One region of the Paenibacillus sp. FSL K6-1230 genome, then DNA from elsewhere that is predicted to be linked to it. Evidence: riboswitches for the same ligand, from Rfam matches in the RefSeq annotation. Region 1 holds a riboswitch; the other holds the start of a gene.
What was found. A riboswitch is a leader RNA that binds a small molecule or an ion and turns the genes downstream of it on or off. The one in region 1 is predicted to bind cyclic di-AMP.

Region 2: it holds a riboswitch for cyclic di-AMP, as region 1 does, so the genes downstream of both, MKX74_RS00155 (3D domain-containing protein) here and MKX74_RS22915 (C40 family peptidase) in region 1, are expected to answer to the same signal.

The regions. Positions count from the first base shown of each region.
Region 1 covers NZ_JBBOCK010000001.1:5,180,301-5,188,227, reverse strand. The annotation lists gene nspC (carboxynorspermidine decarboxylase) at 1-907, shown strand, start outside; gene MKX74_RS22920 (DJ-1/PfpI family protein) at 1,218-1,745, shown strand; cyclic di-AMP (ydaO/yuaA leader) riboswitch at 2,098-2,230, shown strand; gene MKX74_RS22915 (C40 family peptidase) at 2,236-2,706, shown strand; gene MKX74_RS22910 (S8 family serine peptidase) at 3,081-6,062, shown strand; gene MKX74_RS22905 (bifunctional helix-turn-helix transcriptional regulator/GNAT family N-acetyltransferase) at 6,343-7,272, shown strand; gene mnhG (monovalent cation/H(+) antiporter subunit G) at 7,492-7,863, opposite strand; gene MKX74_RS22895 (Na(+)/H(+) antiporter subunit F1) at 7,847-7,927, opposite strand, start outside.
Region 2 covers NZ_JBBOCK010000001.1:32,923-40,849, forward strand. The annotation lists gene MKX74_RS00145 (HD domain-containing protein) at 1-596, shown strand, start outside; gene MKX74_RS00150 (TatD family hydrolase) at 744-1,535, shown strand; cyclic di-AMP (ydaO/yuaA leader) riboswitch at 1,730-1,926, shown strand; gene MKX74_RS00155 (3D domain-containing protein) at 2,203-3,357, shown strand; gene rnmV (ribonuclease M5) at 3,536-4,081, shown strand; gene rsmA (16S rRNA (adenine(1518)-N(6)/adenine(1519)-N(6))-dimethyltransferase RsmA) at 4,086-4,970, shown strand; gene yabG (sporulation peptidase YabG) at 5,040-5,933, shown strand; gene veg (biofilm formation stimulator Veg) at 6,206-6,481, shown strand; gene MKX74_RS00180 (small, acid-soluble spore protein, alpha/beta type) at 6,717-6,896, shown strand; gene ispE (4-(cytidine 5'-diphospho)-2-C-methyl-D-erythritol kinase) at 7,121-7,927, shown strand, end outside.

The sequences.
Region 1 (7,927 bases):
GGGGAAGGAGAATCATATCTTCTCCCCGGCATACCGTGAGGATGAGATTGATGAGATCATCGAGATCTGCGATCACATCATCTTCAACTCCTTCTCCCAATTGGAGCGCTTCAAGGATCGTGCTCTGAAGGGCGGCAGAAGCATCGGACTGCGCATCAATCCGGAATGCTCCACACAAGAGGGGCATGCGATCTATGATCCATGCTCTCCTGGCTCCCGCTTCGGCGTGACGCTGGAGCATTTCCGTCCAGAGCAGCTGGAGGGCGTAGAGGGTCTGCATTTCCATACGCATTGCCAGCAGAACTCGGATGACCTGGAGACAACCCTGAATGCGGTCGAGGAGAAGTTCGGTCCATGGCTTAGTCAAATGAAATGGATCAATTTCGGTGGCGGACATCATATTACCAGAGAGGATTATGATATCGCACGCCTTGAGAAATGCATCAAGCGCATGCAGGAAGTATATGGTCTGGAAGTCTATCTGGAGCCTGGCGAAGCGATTGCTCTGAACGCAGGCTATCTGGTGACTACGGTGCTGGATACACTGCAAAATGGTATTGATATTGCGGTACTGGATACGTCCGCATGCTGTCATATGCCGGATGTTCTGGAAATGCCTTACCGCCCGCCGCTGTTCGGATCTGGCGAGGTCGGTGAGAAGCCGCATTTGTACCGTCTTGGGGGACAGACTTGCTTGACTGGCGATATCATTGGCGACTATTCATTCGATCAACCACTGAAGAGTGGTGACCGTCTGACCTTCGGGGATATGGCGATCTATACGATGGTGAAGAATACGACATTCAACGGAATGGCATTGCCAGCCATTGCTGTGCAGCGCAAGGACGGAGATTGTGAAGTCGTACGCCAATTCGGTTATAATGATTTCAAGATGAGACTGGCTTAATCTGACCAAGTAGCAGACGTTGTATCATCCTGATCATATACCGTTTCATAAGCTAGGGTACTGCAATGCAACCACGCACTAGTAATATAGATTTGAACACGAGAGGGGTGTCCTAACAGGGCGCCTCTTTTCGTCGATTCAACCCCGATATATAGCCGCTGTTCTCGACCACGCCCTCGTATTCTGATGCTGATCATGTGAAAGTGTAATCTCTTGATGCTGCCTCTCATCATGCAAGGCTGGACAAATGTACATTAGATGGCGATACTTGAAATGAGCAGGGATATATACATAGAAGGTGAGTAGATGTATGATGCACACGCATGTGTTGATTTACAACGGATATGTAAGCTTCGAAATTATGCTGGCAACCTACCTGATGAAGACCAAGGGCGACATTGTCACGGTGGGCCTATCCAGAGAGCCTGTGAGATCTTATGAGGATTTGGTAGTTATGCCGTCAACTAGCCTGGAAGAGATCAACGTAGCAGAGATTGATCTATTGATCATACCCGGAGGGGACACTAGCGCATTACTAGAGCACACACGGCTAGCAGCGCTTGTTCAGGAGTTGGACAAGCAGGAGAAGTTCATTGCAGCCATCTGTTCGGCTACAGACCTGCTACAGCACTATGGAATACTGGAGGGCAGACATGCTGTAACGAATGCTGCTACCCATATTGAAGATCTGGTCAGGGTGGATCGTAATCTAATTACAGCAAGAGCGAACGGCTATGCGGACTTTGCCATTGAGCTCGGGCGCATGCTGAATATCTACAAGGACGAGGCCGATCTGGAGGAGACCATTCAGTATTTCAAATATCATCGAAATGGATAGATTACCATGAGGAAAAAGAAAATAGGAATAAGTTAACTCTCTTGAATGTCAGGAGGGTTTTTTTGGCATGTGCATTGCACTATGTTAGCTGTATTTATGTCTTGTTTATTACAATTCCGTAATCTTATTGATATTAAATGGAAATTAATATAATTGGATCAATAGATAATTTATGAAGAGGAATAAGCATGGGGAACTGATTGGAACTCCTTGTTTTATTTGATTTTTTCGTTAAGTATATACGTATTAGTTCTGAAAAAGTTGTGCATTCACGAATAAAAATTAGTAATTTTTATTAAGATTGACAAGCCACTAGTAAATATATTAACATGTACATGGTTACAAAATATTAACTTATTCATTGCCGAATTTCATCATTGAAAACGGGGGAACCAGTGTGGGTGAATTATTCTCGTATGCAGGGAATATAGGGAACCTTTAACCGAATCCTTAAGCTAACTCCGTAGGCATCAAAGGAGGAACTACGTTCGTGAAGAAAGTCATCTTGTCCCTGCTCGGAGCGGCTGTTCTTTTTACAGGTACTGCTGCAAGTACATATGCCAGTGAGGCAAAATTGGTTCAGGAGGTCTCCCAAGTAAAGGGGACTCCATATAAATATGGAGGAACGACCTCCTCCGGGTTCGATTGCTCAGGTTTCGTAAGATACGTATTCAACCAATTCAATCTGAGCCTGCCGCGCACCTCGGCACTTCAGGCGAAGCAAGGGGAGGTCGTTGCCAAGAGCAATCTGCGTCCAGGAGATCTGGTATTCTTTAACACGAACGGTCGCGGCATTTCGCATGCAGGTATATATGTAGGAAATAATAAGTTTGCACATTCCTCAAGCAGCAAAGGTGTGACCGTCAGTAAGCTGTCCAACTCCTATTACAGCAAGCGCTATGTGACGGCTAGACGTGTAGTTAGCGAGACCAGCTATCAGAAGATGGTAGCTATGAACTAAGGCTTGGAATCATTCGAGACTCACAGCGAAGCTGCTGTGGGTCTTTTTTTGTGCACACCTAACTTGAGAATTCATATTTGCTCTAATGCAAAAGGGAATATTTGCCGATAAAGAGTAGAAGTGTGTTTTTTATTTTTTTGTTATCGCCAAGCTTAACTGAGTACTTGTAGGAAAGCTATTGCGCGGTCTGTCTGCTATGGAACGTACTTCGCTAGACCTTTTGTTCAAGAGAACAACAGAATCTATTTCACGACGTATCTATAATTGGAAAGCAAGCTTGGGACTGACAGGGACAGATCGTGGACGAGCGTTGGTTATGTTACACAACTACGCAGATGAAATAGGTTCAAAAATAAGGATATTTAAAGGGTGGTATGATGAAGAAACAACGATTGAGAAAGATTGCGGCTTCGATATTATCGCTGACTCTTCTGGCGGGAGTGACTGAATTTGTGGTGCTGACGCCATCTTCAATTCATGCGGCTTCAGCATGGGATCTGGAAGCTATGAATGTGCCTGAGGCTCACGCAGCAGGCATACTTGGTCAAAGTGTGAAGGTTGCTGTGCTCGATTCGGGCATGAACAATCATGTGGAGCTTGACTCTCCTGTGCAACAAATAGATTTGTCGAATCAGCCAGGCTCTTCTACCAGTAATGATCTTTTTGGTCGGGGAACTCAGGTAGCGGGTGTCATTTCTGGTGATAATGTGGGTGTTGCACCTTCTGTACAATTATATGTAGCTAAAGTTACTAAGGATGATGGGATTACGGAAGCAGATTCACTGATCCAGGGTATAAACTGGGCAGTAAGTAGAAACGTGGATATTATTCATATTAGTCCTGTTCTTAGCGATCTAACTAAGGAAGCTCAGTTGCGTACAGCTATCAAAGCAGCCACAGATGCAGGAATTCTGGTTGTAGCTGCTGCTGGAGACGGAGGCTCTATTGCTGGTAATGATGATACCGTTGAGTATCCAGCAAAATATGATGGAGTAGTAGGTGTAGGTTCTATTAATAATCTGAATCAGCGTGCAGACTCCTCAGCTACAGGTGCATCTCTGGCAGTCGTAGCTCCAGGTGTAGCAGTAAGGACGACGCAGTCTGGATCTACATATACTACAAGTAACGGAACAGCGATCGCTGCTGCACATGTAACCGGATTACTTGCATTATTAAAGTCACAAAGTCCAACGCTTTCAGCGTCGGACCTGCGTACACAGCTATTTAATAACGCAGAGGATCTGGGTGCTGTTGGAAAAGATGAGCGTTATGGTCATGGTCTCGCCACCTTCAAATTACTACCAAAAGAAGTAACCGAATTGGAGGCGGTAAGAACTACACAGACTAGTACGGTGCTGACCTGGAAGAAACCAACTGATCAGGCTTTCAGTCACGTGAACATCTATAATGATCAGGGAGTCAATGTTCAGCAGGCCGTATATAACGAAGAGTATCCTTTGATGAATCTGGATGAGGATACCCAATATACCTACATCGTAAAAACGGTATACAATTCCAAAGGGACTCCAGTTGAATCCAGCGGGCAGTCGGTGACGTTCAGAACGGATAAGACAACAAACCCGACTAATCCAACGAACCCAACGAATCCGACAAATCCAACCGATCCGGTAGATACAACGCCACCAGGCAAAGTGACGAATCTACGTGTTACCTCCAAAGGTCCGGATTTTCTGGAGATAGCCTATGCTCGACCAGCGGATTCGGATTTCAAAGAATTTGTGATCTATGTAAACGATCAAGAGTATGGAAGAACCAGCCTGAATAATATTAAAATTAACTCTCTGCAGCCTAGCACAAGTTACAAGATTGAGGTTAGAGCTGTGGATACGAGCGGGAATATCTCTGTAGATAACGAAATCCTTACGGAAACGACATCCGCTACGGTAGATAATACACCTGTAAGTGATGTAATAAATCTGACTGTAACCAGCTCCACAATCAATTCTCTGGCGATTAGCTGGACAAAGCCGGCTAATACGAACACGGCTGATGTGTACCTGAATGGCAACTATGTTCAGGAGGTAAGTGGTGAATCCTTTACTTTCACGGGCCTAAATCCTTCAACAACATATACGTTGACCGTACGAGCCAAACGCGGTTCTCAGATTGCATCTGGGGTCAGCGTTCCAGGCACAACGGCAGCAGATACAAGTCCGGTAGCGGATGTAACGAATCTGCGCGTCACTAGCACGGGTACCAATTCCCTGGCGATCGCCTGGACGAAGCCTGTTAACACAGATGCTGCAGATGTCTACTTGAACGGGAACTTGATTCAACAGCAGATTACAGGAGAATCATTTACGTATACAGGCCTGAACCCATCTACGACTTATACACTTATGGTGAGAGCGAAGCGTGGGAATCTGGTGGCACCTGGTGCAAGTGTATCAGGTACGACTTCGGCTTCTTCGAGCAATTCGGGATCAACGAACAATCGCGTAGAGGTCACAAATCTGTCCGTCTCTTACAGAGGAACAACCTCGCTTGAGATTGAGTATAGAATTCCAAGTGCCATTAACAGAGTCAAAATATATGTAGATGACAAGCTGGAGACCAGCACGACCAGATCTAATTATGAGATTAGCGGTCTTCGATCCGATCGGACTTATGATATTCGCGTGGCGACTGTTAATTCAAGTGGAGATGAATCTCCAGGGGTAGAAATCACTGGCCGTACCAGAGCATCTTCAAGCTCCAGTAGCTCCAGCAGTTCTAGCTCCAGAAACAGCCGGGACCTGGAACGAGCGACGAGTCGAGTGGAGCGTGCAGAAAGATCACTGAGTCAGACAGATTGGTACGATGCCAGAGATGCAGCAGAAGATCTGGAAAATGGCTTGAACAAGGATGCTTTGCTCCTGAGACTGGGCCGAATCCGTTATCAGGTATTCCCGTCCGAGGTGGCTCAAGCAAGTAATCCAGTGGTAACATCGTCTACGTCGCCACGGAGAATCACACTAACCATTGGCTCACCACAGGCTTCAATTGATGGCAGATCGGTAACCATTCCACAAAGCCCAATTGTGCGCAATGGGGTAACCCTGGTTCCTCTGCGCTTCATTGGAGAAACAACAGGCTCGATCGTAGATTATAGTGATACGGACAAGAAGATTACTGTGAATCAACTGGAAATGAAGCGTGAGATGACGCTCTGGGTTGGCAATCGACTTATCATGATTAAGGATAATGGTGTAATCAGCAATTACTCCTCGCAGATTCGCGAGGCTCCGATCATTATGAATGGCTATACGCTGGTGCCGCTGCGGGTCATCAACGAGGCTGCGGGCTACACAGTGAACTACGATGCTGCTACAAAGCGTATTACTATCAGTAGATAATAGCGAAGTCACCAAAAAGATGATTACGAGCAGAATATACACTTTTGAACAAGAGGGCGACCCAGATGGGTCGTCTTTTTGTGTACTGATACAACACGGCGATCTGAGTTCTCCTGTAAAGCTAGGTCACAGTAAGATTGCTCTTAATGATTTCATTAGGTGAAACAATTTGACTTTGTCAACTAATTAATTTGACTTTGTCAAATTAATTAGTTGACAAAGTCAAATTATATACTGCAATAAATTAAAATAAATCACTGACTAGAAGGAGAGCACATACATGGTCGAATTGGCGGAACGTGTACATCAAATGCGAAATTTCAATCGCTTCATTACTCGCAAAATCGGCGTATTACAGGAAGGACTGCTGCAAAGCAGCTATTCGCTCACAGAGGTACGTGTAATGTTCGAGCTTGCTCATCGTGAGGAGGTAACGGCATCCGATCTGACCAGGGACCTCGGGCTTGACCCGGGTTATTTGAGCCGGATTCTTACCCGGCTGGATCAACAGGGTTTTCTCCAGAAGATACGCTCTGAGCAGGATGGGCGAAAGTTTTTGCTGAAGCTTACTCAAGAGGGCGAGCAGGCCTATGCCCCGCTTGAACAGCGCTCAAATGAGGAGGTCACAGAGCTGTTGCAGAGCATCCCTGAGGAGGAGCAGTCCAGACTGCTGGAGGCCATGCGCACGATTGAAAGCATCCTGACCCCTGACTTCAGACATGCCAATCCTTTCGTGCTGCGCCAGCCCGTGGCAGGAGATATGGGAATCATTACTCACAAGCATGCGATATTGTACAAGCGTGAATATGGATGGAATGAGGGGTTTGAGGCCGCAGTATCACAGATTGCGCTGGATTATCTGAAAAAGCATGATTCTAATCGAGAGCGATGTTGGGTAGCGGAAATGGCTGGTGAGGTGGTCGGCTCCATCATGGTCGTGCAGGATTCGGAGAAGGTAGCCAGAATACGCCTGCTACTGGTCGATCCCAAAGCGCGTGGACTTGGGCTTGGGACCAGCCTTGTACGAGAAGCCATTGAATTTGCCCGTCAGCAGCAGTACGAGGAGCTAGTGCTATGGACAAATAACGTACTGACGGAAGCTAGACATATCTATAAAAAAATGGGCTTTCAGCTCATTCACGAGGAGCCTCATACCCAATTTGGGCCCGAACTAATCGATGAGACCTGGACATTGCGACTACAGCTGTAATTTAAACCGTGATTCAAGTCAAACCAAGTCCAGCAAAGAACAAGCCAAATACAAAGAAGCAGCGCTGTACGCCCTAATCGTAGTGGGTGCACAGCGCTGTATTTTGAATCCTGTTAATACCTATAGTTACTATAAAATCGCGTTTTCCTCTCTCTTACATCGCATTCTTCCCTAGACTTCCTTAGATCTGTCAAGATCCTTCTTATATTCGCCCAAGCATTAGTTGGCTTGATCTGCCTGTGTCTGCTCCTTTTTTAAAGCTGGACCCAGATCATCCTGTACACTGTGCTTCCACATGGCTACTCCGGAGCGATAGGCAGCCCTACCGTTGAGATGCCCGGCTACGGGCCCGGTAATGAAGACGAACACAATACCGAGCAGCAGCTTGATGCTCAGATGATCCATGAACAACAGGAAATACAGAAAGGTCCCCCCAAGAACAAACAGTACGCCGAGTGTAGCACTCTTGGTTGCTGCATGAGAACGTAGGTACACGTCAGGCAACCGAATAAGCCCAAAGGCACTGAGCGCGCCAAGCAGCGCTCCGAACAGCACAATCCCTCCTACCAGCAGCTCAGCGATGAATCTCATCGTCTCCATTTTCCAGAACGTGCCCCCTTTCTATATAACGCGCGAATGCGGCCGTTCCGATAAA
Region 2 (7,927 bases), 5.1 Mb from region 1:
AGATCTATTTTCATCCAGTGACCCGTAGCTCTGAAATACTATTGCGTCAAATCTTCAGAAGACTTAAGGAGCTACGCTATCAGGATTACGGCTTCAAGTTCATGCTGGAGCCGATTCCGCAGCTCATTGATGGTCATGTGACCGTGCAGCAATATTTAATGCTCGATGAGGCGTTGATCCAGACGACCTTTAACCAATGGAGATTCGAGGATGACCCGATTCTTAGTGATCTGTGCAGCCGGTTTCTGGATCGCAGACTGTATAAATATATACAGCTGGAATGTCTGGATATGGATAAGGTCGATCATATTCGTGAAGCATTACGCGATGTGGGGCTGAACCCCGATTATGACTTGGAAATTGATTTTCCGACCGATCTTCCTTATGATGTGTTCAGAAAGAATGGCTCGACCGAGAATCAAATTCTGCTGCTGGGCAGTAAAGACACCGTAAGAGAAATATCGGAGGTGTCTGATATTGTGCGCTCCATCAGCGGCATTCATCGCGGCAAGTACCATCTGTATTACCCGCATATGAAGCTGGAAGCCGTCAAAGATCAGTTACCGCATGATATTCAAAAGCTATTTGTTAAATGATCACCCATTTGTCTATAAATTGTAAACGGCCATGCCTAAAACTGATTATTGCAAATTATTGAAAAAAAGAAAAAATACGATGAGTCTTGTCTGAATATTTGAGCGCTTTGCTGTAAGTCTGTGCTGTAATATGGAAAGGAGTCAGTCATGCAATTATTCGACACACATACACATTTAGATGCGTCCCAATTCAAAGAGGATCAAGAGCAAGTCATTGCACGGGCTGTCGAGGCTGGTGTCACCCGAATGGTTAATGTCGGTTTTAATCGTGAGACGATCCCAACGACTATGGAGCTTGTCGAAAAGTACGATTTCATTTACGCCGCTATTGGATGGCATCCTGTCGATGCTATTGATATGAAGGAAGGCGATCTGGAATGGATTGCGGAGCTGTGCAAACATGACAAAGTAGTGGCTATCGGAGAGATTGGGCTGGATTATTACTGGGATACATCTCCGAAGGACATCCAGCACCAGGTACTTCGTCGGCAGATTGGACTGGCTCGTGAGCTCAGCATGCCGATTGTCATTCATAATCGGGATGCACATGAGGATATTGTCAAAATTCTTCGCGAAGAGAAGGCAGGAGATGTCGGCGGAATCATGCACTCCTTCTCTGGTAGCTGGGAGACCGCGAAATTGTGCCTCGACATGGGCTTTCATCTCTCCTTCGGGGGACCGATTACATTCAAGAATGCACGTCAACCAAAGGAAGTGTTAGAAAAGGTACCACTGGATCGCTTACTGATCGAGACGGATGCTCCATACCTGACTCCACATCCGTTCCGAGGAAAGCGAAACGAAAGTGCCTATGTAAAATATGTGGCTGAAGCAGCAGCTGACATTAAGGGGATTTCACTGGAGGAAATGGCCGAAATTACTACTAAAAACGGACTGGAACGATTTGGCATTGTGAGCAAGGAAGAGAAAACAAGCTGAAAAAAAGAGATAGACGAAGACAATCATGAATTTGTTGCAGTAAAATCGAGAATATTACAATATTTTAACCGATTATTTAGAAAAACACACTTGAAAGCCGCTTTACAACATGGTTACAAACAGGATATCATTTCAACAGTGAATTGTTGTTCACGATTTAGGTCCTAAGTCGTGATCGAAGCAACTCACTTCGTGAACCAGTCTCGCTGAGTCTCCAACCTGGAGAACGGGGGAACCGAATCGCACGCTGTCTGTCAGCTGTGCATCGATTTCTTTTTTGGGTCTTCGGGGTGAATGTGAAGGTGTCCGCCCTGAGCGGATAACTGGAACTAGGGCGATCTCTACGTCCGAACCCGACAGCTAACCCCGTAAGCGTAACAAGAGAGAAGCAACCTCGTGCATGAATTTCCGCATCAGTCATCAGTGGAAGCCACGAAAGAGCTCTCTTGCTCTTTTTTTGGCTTTTTTTGCTTGTGGCCTATGTTCGGGAGTGATGTCCAATCTACAGTCTTGAAGTTGATGTAGATGGCGCATGCTGCGAAGACGGGAACATGATGCAGGACATCGGGAAGTTCCGAGGTGGTCCTGTAGAAAATCTGGTATAGTCGCGTCTATTTCAAGTTTGCATCATTCCAGACGGCGAGGCTATGTAAGGAGGGACGGAGAAGTGGGCATTTTCCAAAAAGGGGAGACCCATGAGTCACGCTCATCCAGCATGTCTTACGCGTTGCGATGGAAGTATGGAAAAATCAATCGGACTACGCTGGTTGCACTTTTTCTAGTCGCATTAATTACCATGATCTCTATTCTGGTGTACATTCAAGACAAGAAGCAGGTGTCTCTCGTTATTGATGGTGAGGCTGTCACCTTGGAGACACGCGAAGCGCTGCTGCATGAATTGCTGCAGAAAGAAAATATTACTCTCGAACCGCATGACATGATCTCCATGCCACTGAATGGGGCAATTCAGGATGGGGACGAAGTGGTGATCAAGCGTGCTGCACCTGTGCAAATCACGGCTGATCATCAGAGCAAGACACTATACACCACTGAGAAGACAGTTGGGGACGCAGTGAAGTCTCTGGGGTATAAAGTGTCCTCCAAGGACATTGTCACTCCGGCACTCGATACCCAAGTTTCGTCTAACATGGATATAAAAATCGTTCGGGTAACGACGCAATCGCTTGAGCAGGAAGCCGAGATTCCGTTTCAGGTCATTAAGACAGCCGACCCAAGCTTGTTCAAGGGGGATAATCGCGTCCTTCGTAGCGGCAAGGCTGGAGTTATGATTCAGAATATTGAGAAGGAGTACCATGACGGTGTACTCATCTCCAAACGGATGGTCAGCAAAGAGGTAGCCACGAACCGGGTCGACAGAGTGGTTGCAGTCGGCACGAAGAAGCCAGTGGTGCTCGCAGCCTCCACGGGACCAGCTAATGCCAAGACGGTAAGTGCTAGCGTAGCAAGCACGGGCAATAATGTCGTAAGTAAAGCTGGAATTGATTTTAAATATAAAAAGGTACTCAACAATGTATCCATGACAGCATACTCCTCTCAGGAGCCTGGCATTGGTACACGTACGGCTTCCGGTACACGCGTAACCGAGGGCCGCACGATTGCAGTAGACCCGAATGTAGTACCGATCGGCTGGTGGGTCTATATTGAGGGATTAGGCTTCCGTCGTGCAGAGGATACAGGCGGAGCCATTAAAGGCAACAAAATTGACGTGTACTACGATAATCTGAATCATGCGCTTAACTTCGGGCGTAAGTCAGGGATTACCGTATATGTCATCGGACCCGTGAAGCCAGAGCTGAACTAGTGTCTTCTGGACATAGCTTGTATTACAGGTGTCCATTAGGATAGTATAAGATCAAGATTATGTATACTTAAGAAGAGGGTGAATACTCTCTTCTTATTTTTTGTTTGTTCATATGTACGTTGGAGCCCATACGAATGCATGTCGTGTCGTGGCCCCTATTCAGGAAGGAAGGCACGAGATGATTAAGGAAGTTATCGTGGTGGAGGGACGGGACGATACAGTAGCCATCAAACGCGCTGTAGAGGCGGATACGATCGAGACCGGAGGCTCTGCCATCAATGCGATGACCATACGAAAAATAGCCCTTGCCCAGCAACGCAGAGGCGTTATTGTGCTGACGGACCCGGATCATGCGGGAGAACGTATCCGCAAGATTATTACCTCCAAGGTGCCTGGCTGTAAGCAGGCGTTCATCCCCGAGTCCGAGGCGACGCACAAGGGAGATATCGGAGTGGAGAATGCCTCTCCCGAAGCCATTCGTCACGCGCTGGAGCGTGTGCGCACGACGGTGGACGAGGCGGAGCCGACGATCGCTTGGAGTGATCTGATTGAGGCAGGCTTGATCACCCATCCCCGGGCCTCAGCCAGACGGATGGCGCTGGGTAACGAATTAGGGATCGGATATTGTAACGGAAAGCAGCTCCATAAGCGGCTAACGGTATTTCAGATTAGCCGGGAGGAGTTCCTGGACGCATTAAATAAAATTGAAGGTGAAGGACTGTGATGGCATGAAAGGATTCGAAGATATCGCAACACCCCGGCGTACAAAGGAGATCATTCAGCGCCATGGCTTTTCCTTCAAGAAAAGTCTAGGGCAGAACTTTCTGATTGACCAGAATATTCTGAGAAATATTGTCGCGGCCGCCGAACTGGATGATACTAAGGGAGCCTTGGAGATTGGTCCAGGCATTGGGGCGCTCACCGAGAAGCTGGCACAGACCGCCAAGCGTGTCACGGCTGTTGAGATTGACCAGCGACTGCTACCGATTCTGTCTGAGGTATTGGAGCCTTATAGCCACGTGAAGGTTCGTCATGGAGATGTGCTACAGCTTGATCTGAAGACGGTGTTTGCTGAGGATTTTGCCGAGGTAGAACGGGTTAGTGTTGTCGCTAATTTGCCTTATTACGTAACAACGCCAATCCTGATGAAGCTGCTGGAGGAGAAGCTCCCACTGGAGAACATTGTAGTCATGATTCAGAAGGAAGTGGCACAGCGGATGGCCGCTTCACCAGGGACGAAGGACTATGGTAGCCTGAGCATAGCTGTACAATATTACAGCATCCCGGAAATGGTATGTATTGTGCCCCATACGGTATTCATCCCGCAGCCTAATGTAGAGTCTGCCGTCATTCGTCTACGTGTGCGTGAGAAGCCGCCAGTTGAGGTTATGGATGAGCAGCATTTCTTCGAGGTTATTCATGCTTGCTTCGCCCAGCGTCGCAAGACGATTGCGAACAACCTGAAGAGCAAGTTCTTCACGAAGGAGAACAGGGACGAGCTTGAGCCGCTACTTGGGAAGGCGGATATTGACCCTACAAGACGTGGTGAGACGCTCAGCGTAGCAGAATTTGCCCGTCTGAGCGATGTCTTGCTGGAAGCAGGCATTCGCTAATAATAATCCTCCGGATGGTAACCAATCGGGCAACTGCCCCATACCATGAAGGAGGGGTGATACAGTGTGATGACATTAGGAGACTTGGTCGTTCGGAGATCGTATGGCGGAGATGTGACATTTCGCGTAGAGGGTATCCGGCAAGATAAGGCCATTATCAAGGGGACAGAATTTCGATTGCTTGCCGATTCCCCCGTGAACGACCTGGTCAAGGTCCCGGCTGCATCTATGAGCGACAAAACGAGAAAGGCATACATCAAGGCGAATCAATCACTGTCCCATCTGCAGCAGGATCGACAGCACCAGATGGAGAGAAGTCGTTCGATATTGTCGGAGCAAAGTCAAGATTCGCATATATCCTACTTCGAGCTGCCGGGGAAGGTGCTGCATCTAGATGGCGATGCGAACTATCTGAATAAAAGCCTGAATCTGTATAAGCAGCTGCGTGTGCCCGCAGAGGGATATCATGTGCATGAGTCGGCCATGGCCGATACCCTGTATCGTCTGCTTCCACGCTCAAGGCCCAGCATCGTAGTCATAACCGGACACGACGGCGTGCTGAAGCAAAGAGTTCCTTATGATCTTAGCAGTCTGTCCAGCTATAAAAATTCGCAGAATTTCGTAGCTGCCATCCAGGTAGCGCGGCAGTATGAGAAGAATCTGGATGGGCTTACGATCGTAGCAGGGGCATGTCAGTCTCATTTTGAGGCGCTTATTCGCTCTGGAGCTAATTTTGCCAGTTCCCCCGGTCGGGTGCTCATTCATGCGCTAGACCCGGTCTATATTGCAGCTAAGGCGTCATTTACCTCGATTCGGGAGACGGTCAGCATGTCGGATATTTTCCATCATACGATTAGTGGTAGCCAGGGTGTCGGTGGAATCGAGACAAGAGGTAGTTATCGTGTCGGTCTGCCAAGGCTTGAGGATCTATCTACCTTGAAGGTTACGCCGTCAGCCATCTGAGCATTTTGCCATACATGCAAATGGAGTTCAACTAGAGAATCAGGACAGCACAGAACGAATGATTAAGCCTGTTATTTGCTCTGTACTCAAACGAAAGTCTAATCGAATAATAGGCAAAATGGTGACGATAAAAGCTCCATATGGGGGCTTTTATTTTTTGTGCAAAAAAAACAATTGACAATATATTTTTGTAGTTGTTATAATTATTGTTTTGATTTGACATCGGTTATCTTCTTTGTTATAATGGACAAGGAAAGAGGTGGTCGTTAGCAATGGCAAAAAACTCGCTATTGGATATCAAACGCAGTCTCGATGCACATGTTGGGCAAAAGATTTTGCTACGGGCTAACGGCGGACGCCGTAAGACCGTTGAACGAACTGGTGTCTTGGAAGAAACGTACCCTTCTGTATTTATTGTAAAGCTGGATCAGGAGCAGCAGACCTTCAAGCGTGTGTCCTACAGCTATGCCGATATCCTGACGGAATCGGTGGAAGTAAGCATTTATGATCCTGAAGGCGAGATCGCCATTGAATATTCTCAAGCATAACCTTTGTTGGTTGTGTATCGTATAGAGAGAACTGCATCCCTAAGGGGTGCAGTTTTTTCTTTCCTCGATTATGGATGAGCATGTATTTTGTATTTGTCACAGCTGCTCCTCTTAGGTATCCTACGCTGCACTTCATAATCAGCTTTGGTCTGTATAGCTCCGTTCATGAGCAGGCATACTAACGTCGGTAAGATCCCGTACTCTTGATTTTCATATTACTGAGGGAGGTGCCTTCATGAGCCGGAGAAGACGCAGCGTGATGTCTGAGGAGCTAAAGTATGAGTTAGCGAAGGATCTGGGCTTCTATGAGACAGTACAGCAAGAAGGTTGGGGTGGCATTAAGGCGAAGGATGCTGGCAATATGGTCAAGCGTGCGATTCAACTGGCAGAGCAGGCTGCTGCCCGTAAGCCTTAAAGTGTTGCTGGGAAGGCTCCGGTGAAGTGACCGGAGTCTTCTTCCGTTGTAATGCATGCATAAGTGAGGCTTAGATTGAGAACTTGAAGTGTGATAGAAGAAAAGGTATTTATTATAATGTAAGCGATTACTTAATGCCATGCTGCCTCTTCTATGCTTGACAGCTATGTTCTGATATAATATGTTAAGTTGTCTTGATGGAAAGGTGAGGACGGGTGAACGCCTTGAAAATATACGAAAAAGCTCCAGCTAAAATTAACTTGATGCTTGATGTACTGCGTAAAAGGGATGACGGATATCATGAAGTTGAGATGATCATGACAATGGTTGATCTGGCAGACCGATTGGAAATGCATGAGCTTCCACGAGATACGATCATGATCTCCAGCCAAGCTGGCTATATTCCGCTGGATGAGAAGAACCTGGCATTCCAAGCAGCAAGGTTAATCAAGGAACGTTATGATGTGAAAACTGGGGTATACATACATTTGGATAAAAAGATTCCGGTGGCAGCAGGCCTGGCAGGTGGCAGCAGTGATGCTGCAGCTACGTTGCGGGGTCTGAATCGGTTATGGAAGCTCGGCATACCGGATCAGGAGCTGAGAGAGCTGGGAGCACAGCTGGGCTCTGATGTACCGTTCTGCATTACGGGAGGCACGGCCCTTGCGACAGGTCGCGGGGAGCTATTGACGCCTCTGCCGAACCCTCCTCAGTGCTGGATTGTCCTCGCCAAGCCACCAATTAATGTGTCTACTGCGGAGGTATATGGACGCGTGCGTGCGGACCGGATACAGCATCATCCTTCTGCAGCACGGATGGAAGCTGCCCTGCGCACAGGCTCATTTCATGACATATGTAACGAGCTTGGCAATGTACTGGAGGATGTAACGCTGAACCTGCACCCGGAGGTAAGGCACCTGAAGGAAGCTATGGTTCGCCTGGGAGCAGATGGGGTGCTGATGTCGGGCAGCGGACCAACCGTATTTGGTCTCGTATCGAAGGAAGCGAAGATTCCGAGGATCTATAATGGG